2 regions of the Paenibacillus sp. FSL K6-0276 genome follow, and region 2 is predicted to be linked to the other one. Evidence: riboswitches for the same ligand, from Rfam matches in the RefSeq annotation. Region 2 holds a riboswitch; the other holds the start of a gene.

Region 1 (7,475 bases), 2.7 Mb from region 2:
AGGGATAATCCAGATACCTCTTTCATCTTCATAATCTCCGCTGGTGAGAAGGAATGCATTGTAATCTCAGGGAACCGTTGCTTAATTCCACGCAGTATATCTGTATAATAACTGAAAGGAAGATTAGGGTTCGTTCCGCCTTGCATCAGTATTTCTGTACCATTTACAGCAATGGTCTCAGCGATTTTTTGGTAGATCGTCTCATCCGGCAGTACATAGCCCTCATCCGATCCCGGTCTGCGATAAAATGCGCAGAAACGACAGTAGACATCACATACATTCGTATAGTTAATATTACGACCAATTACAAACGTGGCCATCGGGTCCGGATGCCAGCGTTCCATTATGGTGTTTGCAGCAGCACCCATTTTCTCAATTTCGTTGCTCTCGAACAGTCGGATGGTATCTTCCAATTGGAGACGTTCACCCCTTAGGGCTTTGTCCAAAATAAGATCTATCGCACTCATCGTTCGCATCCTCCTTTTAAACCCTTAGGGGTATTGGTAGAATCACAAAATCACAGGAAGAAAAGACGTTGTCTTCCTTTAAAGATGACAACCCTTCCTCGTAGAAATGAACAGTTCATTTTCTCATCGTATCACAATCTGAACAGCTTGAAAAATGCTTTTACGTTCTTCGCCAGATCCCATCCAGAAGAAAAGCAGCATCGCAATAAGCGATACTGCCAGTTATTCTCTATTTCTCGACTAACGCTCGATTGAAAGTAAATCCCGGTTATTCCGACTCAATTTCTGCCCTTGCTGCCTCCAGTGCGTGGCCAAGATCAGCAATCAAATCCTCCGCATGTTCAATACCGACGGAGAAGCGCAGCAAACGGTCATCTACACCCACAGCATTTCGAATTTCCACAGGAATATCAGCATGCGTTTGTACAGCCGGATAAGTCATAAGTGACTCTACGCCGCCAAGGCTCTCTGCGAATGCAATAAGACGAATGTGACGAAGTAGAGGCTCTACGTATCTGGCATCTTTTAATTTGAAAGAAAAAATCCCGGTATTGCCTGAGGATTGGCGATTCTGGATTTCAAATCCCGGATGATCTGGCAATCCTGGATGGAACACTTCCGCAATCGCTGGGTGCTCTAGTAAGTAGTGGGCAATCGCTAGTGCATTACTCTCGTGACGCTCCATTCGCAGCGCCAATGTCTTCAAGCCTCTCATCAACTGATAACTGTCCGTTGGTCCGAGCACAGCGCCAATAGAGTTATGTAGAATAGCTATTTCAGCTGATAATTCTACACCCTTAGATACAATTAGACCTGCCAGTACGTCATTATGACCCCCCAAATACTTAGAAGCGCTATGAACTACAATATCCGCACCTAATTCTATAGGCCGTTGGAAAAATGGTGTCAGCAGCGTATTATCTACAATGCTAAGCAGCCCATGGTGACTGGCCCAGGTGCATGCGGCTTCAATATCCGTGATCATCATAAGCGGATTCGTTGGCGTTTCAATGAATACAGCTTTCGTATTCGGACGACGCGTAGCTTCCAGTGCATCCAAATCATTCGTGTCTACATAAGAAGCAGTGATTCCAAACTTGGACAATATCCGTTCCAACAGACGATAGGTACCGCCGTAAAGATCCAGTGAAACGATCAGATGGTCACCTTGAGCGAACAAGGTAAGAACCGTTTGTATAGCTGCCATCCCTGAGCTACAAGCAAATCCTGCATCTCCAGATTCCAGTTCCGCAGCTGCATTCTCAAGCACTGAACGGGTCGGACTCTTGGTGCGGCTATAATCAAACCCTGTGCTCTGACCGAGTTTTGGATGACGAAATGCCGTTGCATTATAAATCGGAAAATTAATTGCTCCTGTGGCTGGATCTTCTTGAGAACCTATTTGAGCCAGTCTGCTTTCAATCCTAAGTTTGTCATCCATGATTAATGCCTCCTAATTTATAATGTAGCCTGTTATCAATAAACAATGGGGTCGATATCATAAGGCGTTTCTTGATATACATAGTAATTGAGCCAGTTAGAGAATAATAAATTGGCATGCGCGCGCCACACAGCTGGAGGTGTTCGATCTGGATCATCTTTAGGGAAGTAATGTTTCGGCAAAGCCATCTCCATCCCTCTTGTCACATCACGATCATATTCCCATTTCAAGGATAAAGGATCGTATTCGGAATGACCGGTCACAAATATTTGTTTACCGTCGTTTGTAGCCACTAGATACATACCAGCCTCTTCGGATTCCGCCAGAATCTGCAGATCTGGATTATTCTCAATATCTTCACGGGAGACATCGGTATGTCGGGAGTGTGGTACATGGAACACCTCGTCAAAGCCGCGCAACAATTTAATGTTATTTTGATTAATCGTATGAGCGAAGACGCCAAAGCATTTCTCAGGCAATGCCACTTTACGAACACCAAAATGATGATATAAGCCTGCCTGTGCCGCCCAACAAATATGCATGGTTGAAGTCACATTGTCCTTGCTCCATTCAAAAATCTCTTTCAGTTCTTCCCAATACGATACATCCTCGAACTCCAATTGCTCTACAGGAGCACCTGTAACGATTAAGCCATCCAAACGGCGGTGGCTGATCTCGTCAAAGGTTTTGTAAAAGCTCTTCAAATGTTCAGCAGAAGTATTCTTGGAAATATGGGAACGTGGATGCAGTAGCGTAACATCAACTTGTAGTGGCGAATTTCCAATTAAACGCAGCAATTGAGTCTCTGTCGTCTCTTTAGTCGGCATGAGGTTCAGAATAGCAATCCGTAGTGGACGGATATCCTGATGGAAAGCCTGACTATCGTCCATCACAAAAATATTTTCTCCGGATAGTACTTCTTTCGCGGGTAAACTGTCGGGAATTTTAATTGGCATTGTCTTTCCACTCCTTAGCTGAATTTAAGTTATTTTGCCGCACTGCGGCCTGCTGAACAATAAAAAGACCTTTCTCGGAAATCGAGAAAGGTCATATCTACAGTCATATGCGCCTCTCTCATCTGCCAGAATGATTCTGAAGACGTTTAGGCGTCAGCAGAAATTCCGCAAGAATTAGCACCGTGCGTTCACACGCCGGTTGCCGGGTTTCATAGGGCTAGTCCCTCCACCTGCTCTTGATAAGATTTAGCTGTATTCAATTAAATTACTTTAAAATCACTTTAAATCATGAACCTCCTTTTCGTCAAGTCCATACAATGCTGAAGGAGCCTCAAAATCACAATAAATTAGCTTGAAAGAGGCATACTCCGTTGTTATACTAGACAAGTATTTCATACCTGAACGAAAAGATGAGGTGAGAAGAAGGATGGAAGGCGACCCGAGCTCGCAATTAAGTGTACAGAATGAGCAACCACACAGGATAATCATCAGCTTGCCGGCGGCGGGAGCAGTTCTTCTTCATGCCCTCGAAACGTCATTTGGCCTTTTGTATTGATTGTAACCCCGGCCAAGCTGATTTTTTTCTCTGTGCTTAATTAGCAGTCCCTGGTGAAGACCTGGGGACAGGAGGAGTGGAATCAGATGAAAATCCGGCTGGTGAATGCAGGGGTTTTTACACCTATTGATGAAATTGATGAAACATTGACACCCCCAACGGAAGGGTTCTATTGGATTGACGCCGATGTAGAGGATTTGGAGCTGCTTCAGCCCTTGTTCAACCTACATGATCTAGCTGTTGAGGATTGCCTTAGCGAAGAGGATCAGCGTCCGAAGATCGAAATATACGAAAGTCACTACTTTATAGTTGTAAATAGCATCCGCTTTGATGATGAAGAAATTTTCCTACGGGCGCTCAATGTATTCCTTGGAAGACATTACATCATCACCGTAACGAAACAAAAGATCAATGAGCTGCGAATCTTGAAGCCTATGCTCTGGGAGCAAGAGGTAAGTGAACCGGATATGTTCCTTTACTTACTTATTGACCTTGTCGTGGACAATTATTTCTCCGTCGGCGACCGAATTGAAGCCCGGATTGAGAAGCTAGAAGAGGATATCCTCATGCACACCAAGAAGTCACATCTCAGCGAAATTATCGGTCTGCGAAGTGAAATTCTATGGTTGAAGAAGATGCTGGGACCACAAAAAGAGGTTATCAATACTCTGAATAAAAAAGACCTCCGTCTGATTGATGATCAGCTGCAGAAATATTTCAGCGATATTTATGAAAATGCGGTTAAAATATCTGAAACCTTTGAGACGTACCGCGATCTCATGGGCAACTTACGAGAGGCATACCAATCTAGTATCGCCAACCGCGCGAATGAAATTATGAGAGTGTTTACGGCGATCACAACAATATTCATGCCCCTGACCGTAATTACGGGAATCTATGGTATGAACTTTGATCATATGCCTGAGCTTCATACGAAATACGGCTATTATGGCGTTATAGGCGTTATGTTGACGCTGGGCTGTGGGATGCTGTATGTATTCCGCAAGAAGGAATGGCTATGAAACGAATCGGACGAATAAGCAAGACGAAGGCCCTGTAACCGTAAGGTATACGGAAGCCTTCGTCTTTTTGGTATGAGAAATCACAATTATAAACTAGTCGCTATACCCACTTTATGCGTTTGCTCTCGACGGAAACGGATGCGGATCAACCGCAGACGCTCATAATAAATATCCAATCCTTCAGCAGCGGAAAAATCCTCTCCATACACCTTATGTAACACCGGTTTTAGGAAGAGATCCCCGAGCTCGACATAAGCATTCCATACCGCTTCCTGCTCATTCTGCGGCATATAGCCAAGCTCTACGTCGATCAGTTTCTCCACAGAGTAACCTTCTCTTTCTAGTTCCTCTACGGCTTCAATCAGTTCACGGCGGTTCACTCCACTATTCACCTTAAGTTGTTCCAAACCCAATCCATTCTCGATTCCCTGCAGCAGAATCCGCTGTAAGCGCAGTCGTTCTAGTTGCTTCTTATATTTGACCTCTTTCTGTTTATAAAGCCAAGATACAAAAGACTCCTCTTCGATTACTTCGTGTACCCAATTCAGAGGAAAGGAATGTTCCCTTGCCACCGCAGTAGTTATAGCCAGCCAATCTTCCTCAAACTGTGTCACCTTTCCTTCTCCTACACCTGGAATTTGCAACAGTTCCTCTGGTGTATGCGGTAGAAACGTGCTTAACAAGCGCAACAGACGATTGCTGGCGAGAATATAGGGCGCCTTCCGTTCACTCGAAGCTTTTCCGCGGCGCCAAGTACATAACTCCTCATAAATGGCTTCATTTCCATGATGTTCGCTGTAATATTGAAGCTTCAACTGCTCCTGATTACGTCCAGTAAGACCATCTTTCTCGTGGAATATCCCATCTATCAAGGGTCGATAGCCATCTCCCATCTTCACTGCCAGCTCATGCCTGTATACACAGAGCATTTCATTCCATGAACCGCCTTCATACCATAAATTCTCGATGCAATTCTCTCCTCCTAAAAAATCACACCAGCCCAGACTCCAGATCCCTTCTTCCTCCCCAATCCACAACTGGGCGTACACCTCTTGATCCACTCCAGATATTCTCGATAAACGGTTCATAAATACAATTTGCATATTCATCCCTACCTTTCTCAACTTACAGCAAGCATAATAACCTTCCGGGCAGAGCCTCCTTCGGAGGGAGAGAATCTATTTCTCAATCAGACCCCGAAACGCAAAAAAGCACCTCTCTCACGATAAACGTGAAAGAGGTGCTCCCTCATTAAATGCTATACTGTTAGATTCTACAATACCATATATTACCTTACAGTCAATGTCTTTTTATACTAGTTTCTAGCTAAAGCCAATGTAGCCAATCCAATCGCTCCAGCAAGCCCTGCATTGTCTCCAAGACCCGGTGACACAACATAATTATCGATGTCGACATTAAGAGATGGATGCTGAACATAACCGTTCAACAGCTCTTGCAGCTTGGTACGAATTAACGGGAACAGGTGACTTTGCTTCATGACACCACCGCCCATTACTATTTTTTGAGGAGACAGAATCAGCACATAGTTCATGAGTGCATGTGCTAGATAGTGAGCTTCCATATCCCATGCCGGATGGTCCACCGGTAGCTCGCCTGCCGGTTGTCCCCAGCGTTTACCGATCCCCGGACCTGCGGCTAACCCTTCAAGGCAATCGCCATGATATGGACAGTAGCCCTCAAACGTATCTTCTGGATGTCTGCGAACTAGAATATGCCCCATTTCAGGATGAGACAATCCATGTACCATCTGGCCACCTACAACCGCTCCCGCTCCAATGCCTGTCCCAACCGTAATATAAAGGCAGCTGTCCAAACCTTTAGCCGCTCCCCATTTACTCTCAGCAAGCGCAGCACCATTCACATCCGTGTCAAATCCGATCGGCACATTAAATTGCTCAGCCATTGTACCCACCAGATTATATTGTCCCCAGTGAGGTTTTGGTGTCGTTGTTATATAGCCATAAGTAGGGCTGTCCAGCACAGGATCAATCGGTCCAAAAGATCCTATTCCGAAAGCTTCTACATTCTTCTCTCTAAAATAGTCTATCACTAGTCCCATCGTTTCTTCTGGAGTGGTAGTCGGAAAGCTCACACGGTCAATAATAGTACCGTCCTCATAACCAATCCCACATACAAACTTTGTTCCGCCTGCTTCAATCGCTCCCAATAGCTTCACAGCAATTATCTCCCTTTCTCTAGTTAGAAGTTAATACGCTACCCATACACCAATGAATAAAATCATTAAAAAAAGCAATTACCAGCCCTAATTATACGTCGAATGAAGCGCTATCACAACAAGTATAAACGCCTTCGGCGTCCTTATAAGGACGCCGAAGGCGTTTAAGCGAGAAATATAGGGATAATGTATAGCGTGAAACTTATACGTTCTTATATTTTAATAAAACTCTCTTCATGCCCCTTTGCATGAAGAGAGTTTATCCTTAACCCAAATCGCCTAACTCAATCTGTACAATTCCCCGTTCGTCCTGCACCTCAGCGATCAAATGCATCAGGCTGCCGAACTCCAGTTCTTGAAATTTGCGCGCGGCTGTTTCCCGCTGTAGTTGCCACAAGGCTTCCGTTAGCTCGCAGACCACCGGTACATCGCAACGGATTTCTGCTAGCTCTCGAGATAAATGCAGCATATCCAGATCTGCTTCGATTTTGGTACGCACACCTTTAGGAAGCAGATGCAGATTCTCAATTACACCTTCAACTGTGCCATATTCGGTCAATAGCTTCAGCGCAGTCTTCTCACCAATCCCTTTTACCCCTGGATAGTTGTCACTGGTATCACCCATGAAGCCCTTCAGGTCAATGACCTGTCTAGGGGTTAGACCTTTTTCTTCCAGCAACTCTGCAAGGTCATACACTTTATAGTTAGAGCGACCCTTTTTCATAATTACGACCTTAACGTTCTCATCGATGAGCTGAAGCATATCATGGTCACCCGTCAATATATATACCTCAGAATTATCACTGTACAAAGAAGCTAACGTACCAATGCAATCA
Region 2 (7,475 bases):
TAGTTCTCCTGCTGAATTTCAGGTAGCCATTCAATCTCCACGATTAACAGTAGCCATCTTTAAGGCAGACTGGTGCTCGGATTGTAAATATATCGATCCCTTTATCCCTGAGGTAGAGCAAACTTATGCAGATCGGCTAACGCTGGTTGAGGTTGACGTAGATGCCGTGGGCGATGTTAGTCAGGAACAAAATATTATGGGCATTCCGAGCTTTGTCGCGTATTCCGATGGACGGGAATTGGTTAGATTCGTTAATAAATTGCGTAAATCCCGCGAGGAAATTGAGAATTTCCTGGATAAAGCGGTTCAAGTGCATCAAAGCCTTCAACAGTAATTCCGGAAAACCACCGCTTTCGCCTGTTCGTGCAAAAGCGGTGGTTTTTTAAAATGCTTCTTCATTACTAAAAACTGCGGGTGATATTTTTGACGACAAATCAGTTGAAATGGCTTAGTTATCTTACTTGCCTTATCATGTTCCTCGCTCTACTCGGAGGGGCGGTAGTAACGAAGACTGGATCGGGATTGGAATGCGGAAATGAATGGCCGCTCTGTCATGGCAAATTAATTCCGGCCTATACTGTAGGTTCGATGATTGAATACACCCATCGCTTGTTTAGCGGATTAGCAGGGTTATTGTCACTTGCCTCGATGTTTGCTTTTTGGCGTTATGCTCGCCACCGGCGTGATTTGCTGGCATATGCATTCATGACTTTACTGTTTGTAATTGTTCAAGGTGGTATGGGAGCGCTTGCAGTAATTAAATCCCAATCTGCCGCTGTAATGGCACTGCATATGGGTTTTTCCTTGATCGCTTTTTCGAGTTCTTTGATGCTCGCTCTTGGAACTAAACGGCGGCATGAAGCTGGCGAATACGATCATAAGATTGAGACTCAGAAGAAGCCTGTCAGCAAAGCATTCCGCAATTTAACCTGCTTTACGGCCTTATATTCCTATGTTGTCGTTTATATTGGAGCCTTTGTTAGTCATACGGATTCACGAGGTGGATGTTCTGGCTGGCCGCTCTGTAACGGTGAATGGGTTCCTGACCTTTCCGGGGGAGTAGGTATTGTTTTTATGCACCGGATTGCGGCTTTAATATTATTCATTCTTACCGCGGTGCTTGGACATTTAGCTTTTTGGAAACATAAGGATTACCCAGAGCTAAGAGCTCTTGGCGTAGCGGCTGTTCTGCTGTGCTTGATGCAGGTGTTTAGTGGAGCTGCTGTGGTTTACACGCTAGATAATGAAAGATTGTACATATTTGCTGCTCTGGCTCATATTTTGTTGATTGCTTGTTTGTTTGGTGTCCTATGCTATATGAGTGTAAGAGTCTGGCAGCTAAGTAGACCTAGAAATGTCGCGTTGTAACACTCTTGGTAGAAAGTTCCCTCCGTGGATAGAGTCGTTTTACCTGCGGAATAATAAAGTGGAAATCGGTATATCGTGGAGCTGATTGGCCAATGCTTACGGCGCGAGTTTTGTACAAAGCAGTCCATGGATGAGGCGCTGAACAAAACTTTAGGAGGACTGGAATATGCTGCGGGTAATACTTGGAGAGCCGCCTCGAAAGAACAGCGGTGTATTGGCTGATGCGATGGAAAACATGGCCACATTTGCAGCCTTACTGCGCAAGGAAATAAGTGCCCATGAGGATAGTGACCATGAATACCGTAAACTGGAGATTTGGACACGTGGACTGATCTCCTCATTGGATGAATTGGAGCAAAGCTGGTTCGCGGCCGCTTTTTACCGGAAATCGGTAATCGCCGGTTATATGGATGATATGTCACCAGTGGAACAGGGCGATTATGCGCGTTATGTTTATTTTTATAAAAATGGATTTATTCGTGTCTTCTCTCTTCTGGACAAGCTTGGGACAGTCCTAAATCATTTTTATGATCTTAAAACATCTAAGTTAAAAGTGCACTTTTCTTATTTTACAGTGCTGCGTCAATTTCAGTTATTGAATGTGCACCCTGCATTAGTGGATCAATTGGAGCAGATCAAGAACTCTTATCGAGATCCACTGGAGAATCTACGCAAGCGCAGGAATGCTGAAATTCACTATATGAATTCCGAAATGCAGGATGACTTGTGGCAGCGGCATCAAGGGCTACATGACAAAATTCAGCTCGAAGATCTGGATAGCCATCTTGAGGATCTAAAGCAATCCCTCGAAATGATCTGTAAAACATTAATCGCGGCATTCAGTTACAGCAATGAGCAGTTGCATAAGGAAATAAGCAAGGTAAAGCGTGTAAGATCATAAGCGTTCAATATATTTCCTTTTGACAAAAAACAAGAAACTCACTATACTTATGCTTGCATTACAGTCTGTACGATTTCAAACATAAAATTTCATACTCTATATCTTATCGAGAGCGGCGGAGGGATAGGCCCGATGAAGCCCGGCAACCGATTTGTATACGGCGCGAGAAGCGTTATGTACAAATGTCATGGTGCTAATTCCTACAATGACGCAAGGTTTGCGGTCGTTGGCAGATGAGAAGGCATTGTCTTAATAAACGCACAGGGCCTCTTGCGATCTGCATCGATCGTAGGAGGTTTTTTTGTATGGAATAAGTGAAATATAAAGGGGGGGCGACGAGCTTGATTAATCTAAAAGGAATAACAAAGGTATATGGAAAAGGCAGCCATGCGGCTACAGCACTTTCCGGATTGAATCTGTCTATCGAGAAAGGTGAAATATTCGGAGTCATCGGGCATTCTGGGGCGGGGAAAAGTACATTGATCCGCTGCATTAATCTGTTGGAGCGTCCGACAGAAGGGGAAGTTTGGGTAGATGGCGTTGAACTAACCAAGCTTTCTCAAGGTCAACTGCAGGAGCAACGGCGCAAGATTGGGATGATTTTTCAACATTTTAATCTGCTGTCTTCTGCGACTGTGTACGATAATATTGCTTTTCCCCTGCGACTCACAGGCACCTCGAGAGCAGATATTGATACAAAAGTGAAAGATTTGCTTGCCCTAGTTGGGCTTGAAGAACACCGGGATAAGTATCCCTCTCAGTTATCAGGAGGACAAAAACAGCGTGTCGGCATCGCACGGGCACTTGCCAGCGACCCTGATGTGCTGCTATGTGACGAGGCAACCTCTGCGCTTGACCCACAAACGACAGACTCTATTCTTAAGCTATTGCTCGATATTAATAAACGGTTCCATCTGACTATTGTGCTGATCACTCACGAAATGCACGTGATTCAGAGCATCTGCGACCGTGTTGCGGTCATTCATGGTGGTGGTATCGTTGAGCAAGGTAAGGTTACAGATGTATTCCTGAAACCGCAGCATGAGGTTACTCGCGATTTCATCCGCAGTGAATCACAGAATGAGGGGCCCCTTCGTACGGCGCTTGACGCTGCTGCTGGGGACAACTCTCAGGCCGTCAAAATTACTTTTTTCGGAGAGAAGACCTACGGCTCTGCACTTTCCAATGTAGTACGTGAAACGGGTGTTAGCTTTGCCATTCTGCATGGCACCATTTCAACGATTAAAGACGTACCTTATGGACAAATGATTGTTCGGTTCGAAGGTCCAGCTGAAGCGATTGCTGTGACGATAGCCGAACTAACCGCTCAAGGCCTTGAAGTGGAGGTGATTTCGTAATGAATTTCGCAGATTTAAACTGGCAAGAAATGATGGATGCTACTATTGCTACCTTGCAAATGTTAATATTCTCCGGATTGTTCACAATTATTCTTGGTTTACCACTCGGAATTCTATTGTATTTATGGGGAAGATCGAATAGTATAGTAATCAGAGTAATTTACTCGGTCTTATCATTCGTTGTAAATATCCTACGTTCCGTACCGTTCATCATTTTGATGGTAGCATTAATTCCTTTTAGCAAAGCCGTTGTTGGAACTTCCATCGGAGTACTCGGTACGATCCCACCGCTGGTGATTGGTGCAGCTCCATTCTTTGCTCGCTTGGTGGAAACAGCGTTAAGAGAAGTGGATCGCGGAGTAATTGAAGCGGCGCAAGGGATGGGAGCATCCACGAATCAGATCGTTATGCGTGTTCTTTTGCCAGAGGCTCGTCCAGGTCTGCTCGCTGGAGTTACGATCACACTGGTTACACTGGTTTCCTATACGGCAATGGCTGGTCAGGTTGGGGGCGGCGGACTTGGTGATCTAGCGATTCGTTACGGCTATCTCCGCTATGAGACGGAAATTATGCTTATTTCTATAACGTTTATTGTAATACTGGTGCAATTGCTGCAAATGGCCGGTGATCGACTCGTAAAATATTACACACGGAAATAAGGTACATCGACATATAGCCTTATTCATACAAACAATAGATTAGAGGGGGATTTACGATGAAAAAAGTACTACTTACATTTTTTAGCCTAACACTGGTTGCGGTGCTTGCGGCTTGCGGTAACAACAATGCTACTAATAATGCTGGGAGCTCGGCTGCTACAACAGCACCAAACGTAGAAGCAACAACTGAACCTGCTGCAGATCCTGTGAAACTGGTTATTGGTGCATCACCTGTCCCTCATGCTGAGATTTTGAAGGCTATTGCTCCATTGCTTGAAAAAGATGGAATTACTCTTGAAATTAAAGAATTCACTGACTATATTCAACCGAACGTACAGCTTGATGAGAAGCAGCTAGATGCTAACTTTTTCCAACACCAACCTTATCTTGATGACCAAAATAAAAATAATAAAACCGACCTGATCTCCGTTGCATCCGTTCACGTTGAGCCTTTTGGAGCTTATTCCAAAAAAATAAAATCGATCGATGAGTTGGCTGACGGTGCGAAAGTTGCCATTCCGAACGATGCTACTAACGGTGGTCGTGCGCTAATCCTACTTGCGAAAAATGGTCTGATTACATTGAAAGATGATACAAACATTGCTGCAACGAAAGCAGATATCATTGAAAACAAGAAAAACCTTAAAATCATTGAGTTGGAAGCGGCTATGCTCCCACGTCAACTGGATGAGGTAGACCTTGCTTTGATCAACACGAACTTTGCACTAGACGCTGGTCTTGTGCCAACCAAAGATGCATTGTTTATCGAGGGTGTGGATTCCCCTTACGCTAACATTCTGGTAACTCGTCAGGACAATAAAGACTCCGACGCGATCAAAAAGCTGGTCGCTGCCCTGAATTCTCCAGAAGCTAAAGCTTTCATTGAAGAGAAGTACGAAGGTGCGATCATTCCAGCGTTTTAAGTAATGAAGCTTATCTAGTCTCTAAATACAACATAGAACCCGCAGCCTAATGGCGTGCGGGTTCTATGTTGTATGTTGTAGGAAGAGGTTAAATCCTCTATAATAAAAAAATCCCGATCTCCTGATAAGGAGAATCGGGATGGCTATTAAATGGGATTAGAATACTTGCATAACTTCTTGTACGCCTTCTACTTCTTCAAGAAGGGCGCGTTCAATCCCGGCTTTCAAGGTGATCGTGGAGCTTGGGCAGCTGCCACAGGCACCCATAAGTTTCAACTTAACGATGCCGTCTTCTACATCGACCAGTTCAACGTCACCGCCATCGCGCTGCAGGAACGGACGAAGCTTATCCAGCACTTCCAATACTTCATCATACATTTCGGTGCTTTGTGCATTCTCACTCATTTCTCAATCACTCCTTTCGTAAGTTCATTATAGTACAAAAAGTTAAAAAATAAAATGGTTAGGCGGAATAGGGGATCATCATGAGACCAATTATTGAATTTTGTGACAGTAACATGGGTCACGGAACAGACAAGCTAATGCATAAGCTGGAGGGAAATCCAGATTACGATGTGATTGAATACGGATGCCTGAACAATTGTGGGGAATGTTATTTAACGCCTTTCGCCATGGTTGAAGGTGACATCGTTGCAGCAGATACTGTTACCGAGCTAGAAGAGAAAATTGATGCTAAAATCAAAGAGCTAGAGGCTTGGTTCAATATGGATCTTGACTAAATTCTTATATTTAAATAAAGGGCTGCTCTCTTCCATTATAAAAACGGAAGAGAGCAGCCCTTAGGTTTATCCTAAAGTGCGTTTCGACATCCAGAGCACCCCGCTCTTGAGGATACGGGGTACCCTTCCTTTGACGGAGCGTTGGCCCATCAAGCCAAATCCAGATTTCTTGCCTAGTGAGCCTAAGGTACCCTTCAGACGAATAGCATGAAGCTTAGGAGTCTCGCCGCGCCATAAGGCTTGAATAACCTGAGCAACCTGCTCCCCTTGTGCTCCTGCAGCTTGAGCGCTTGGTGCGAACGGCAGGCTGGCGCAGTCACCAATCACATACACCTCTGGATAATCAGGTACACGATAATACTCATCCAGAATGATCCGTCCTCCGCGGTCCTTCGGTACTGTTAACTCCTGAACCACCTTCACTGGTTGAATCCCTGCGGTCCATACCGTAACATCTGAAAGAATTTCCTCTGCACCGTTAAAAAGCGCATCTTTCTCTACATGGGATACAGATACACGTCCAAGCGTCTGTACTTGATGGTGGTGAAACCATTCTTCCACGTACTCTGACAGCTTCGCCGGAAAGGCAGACAAGACTCGTTCACCGCGATCCAGAATAGCAATATTAAGATCTGGTCGGCTCTCCCGAAGCTCTGCCGCCAATTCAACTCCACTTAGTCCACCGCCTACGATGTTTATTGTTCCATAAGGCTTCACATCGTTTAAACGTTGATAAGTTTCCCGAGTTCCTGCAAAGGTCTGGATACTGCAAGTATATTGGTCGGCTCCAGGGATGTTATGGTAATTATCGGTACAGCCTAGAGCAATGGCTAGAATGTCATAAGACACAGTCTCGTCAGGCTCCATTGTAACTATTCTGCTCTCCAAATCAATGGAACTCACCTCACCATAGCGGACAGTGAGGCGGGGATGAACCGGAAACTGGATCCGTAAGTGATAGTCCGTTACGGTACCTGCGGCAAGCGCATAATATTCCGTTTTGATTCCTTGATAAGGCATTCGGTCAATTAAGATAATTTCAATATCATGAGGAAGGTGATTATTGAGCAATTCTTGAATTAGGGCTAAGCCGCCATAGCCGCCGCCCAGAACGAGTAGTGTTCTCATGCTGACCGAACTTCCTTTCCAAATATAGGATAACGGATCTAAGCTATTCTTTTATTCGTATACCTTTATCTCATTGTAGAAAGTGTCGCGTTCTACTGGAATTCTTCCAGCACCTTTCACTAGCCAGATCAATTCATCTCGAGTGAGGCCTTCTGGTGTTAAGGCACCAGCCGCATGGCTAATGCGTTCTTTAAGAATGGTTCCATGTACGTCAGATGCACCGAAGTTCAGCGCAACCTGGGTAAGCTGAGGACCGATATTAATGAAGTACGCTTTGATGTGATCGAAATTATCCAGCATCAATCTGCTGATCGCAATCGTCTTCAAATCCTCATAAGCGGAGTTGCGGCGCATAATCCCTGCATTCTTGTTCTTAGGCTGCATAGATAATGGAATGA

What was found. Region 2 has a riboswitch for S-adenosylmethionine ahead of MHH52_RS24555 (methionine ABC transporter ATP-binding protein). Riboswitches for the same ligand answer to the same signal wherever they lie in the genome.
Region 1: it holds a riboswitch for S-adenosylmethionine, as region 2 does, so the genes downstream of both, metA (homoserine O-succinyltransferase) here and MHH52_RS24555 (methionine ABC transporter ATP-binding protein) in region 2, are expected to answer to the same signal.

Annotation. Positions count from the first base shown of each region.
Region 1 covers NZ_CP150276.1:1,773,131-1,780,605, reverse strand. Annotated here, with positions in the region: gene mqnC (cyclic dehypoxanthinyl futalosine synthase) at 1-467, opposite strand, end outside; gene MHH52_RS08125 (PLP-dependent transferase) at 736-1,908, opposite strand; gene metA (homoserine O-succinyltransferase) at 1,944-2,864, opposite strand; SAM riboswitch class I at 2,980-3,110, opposite strand; gene corA (magnesium/cobalt transporter CorA) at 3,507-4,442, shown strand; gene MHH52_RS08110 (HRDC domain-containing protein) at 4,529-5,545, opposite strand; gene MHH52_RS08105 (ROK family protein) at 5,758-6,639, opposite strand; gene MHH52_RS08100 (5'-3' exonuclease H3TH domain-containing protein) at 6,905-7,475, opposite strand, start outside.
Region 2 covers NZ_CP150276.1:5,214,459-5,221,933, reverse strand. Annotated here, with positions in the region: gene MHH52_RS24570 (thioredoxin family protein) at 1-334, shown strand, start outside; gene MHH52_RS24565 (heme A synthase) at 424-1,368, shown strand; gene MHH52_RS24560 (Cthe_2314 family HEPN domain-containing protein) at 1,535-2,269, shown strand; SAM riboswitch class I at 2,370-2,509, shown strand; gene MHH52_RS24555 (methionine ABC transporter ATP-binding protein) at 2,611-3,627, shown strand; gene MHH52_RS24550 (methionine ABC transporter permease) at 3,627-4,286, shown strand; gene MHH52_RS24545 (MetQ/NlpA family ABC transporter substrate-binding protein) at 4,343-5,209, shown strand; gene MHH52_RS24540 (NifU family protein) at 5,366-5,614, opposite strand; gene MHH52_RS24535 (YuzB family protein) at 5,695-5,949, shown strand; gene MHH52_RS24530 (FAD-dependent oxidoreductase) at 6,016-7,077, opposite strand; gene mqnE (aminofutalosine synthase MqnE) at 7,129-7,475, opposite strand, start outside.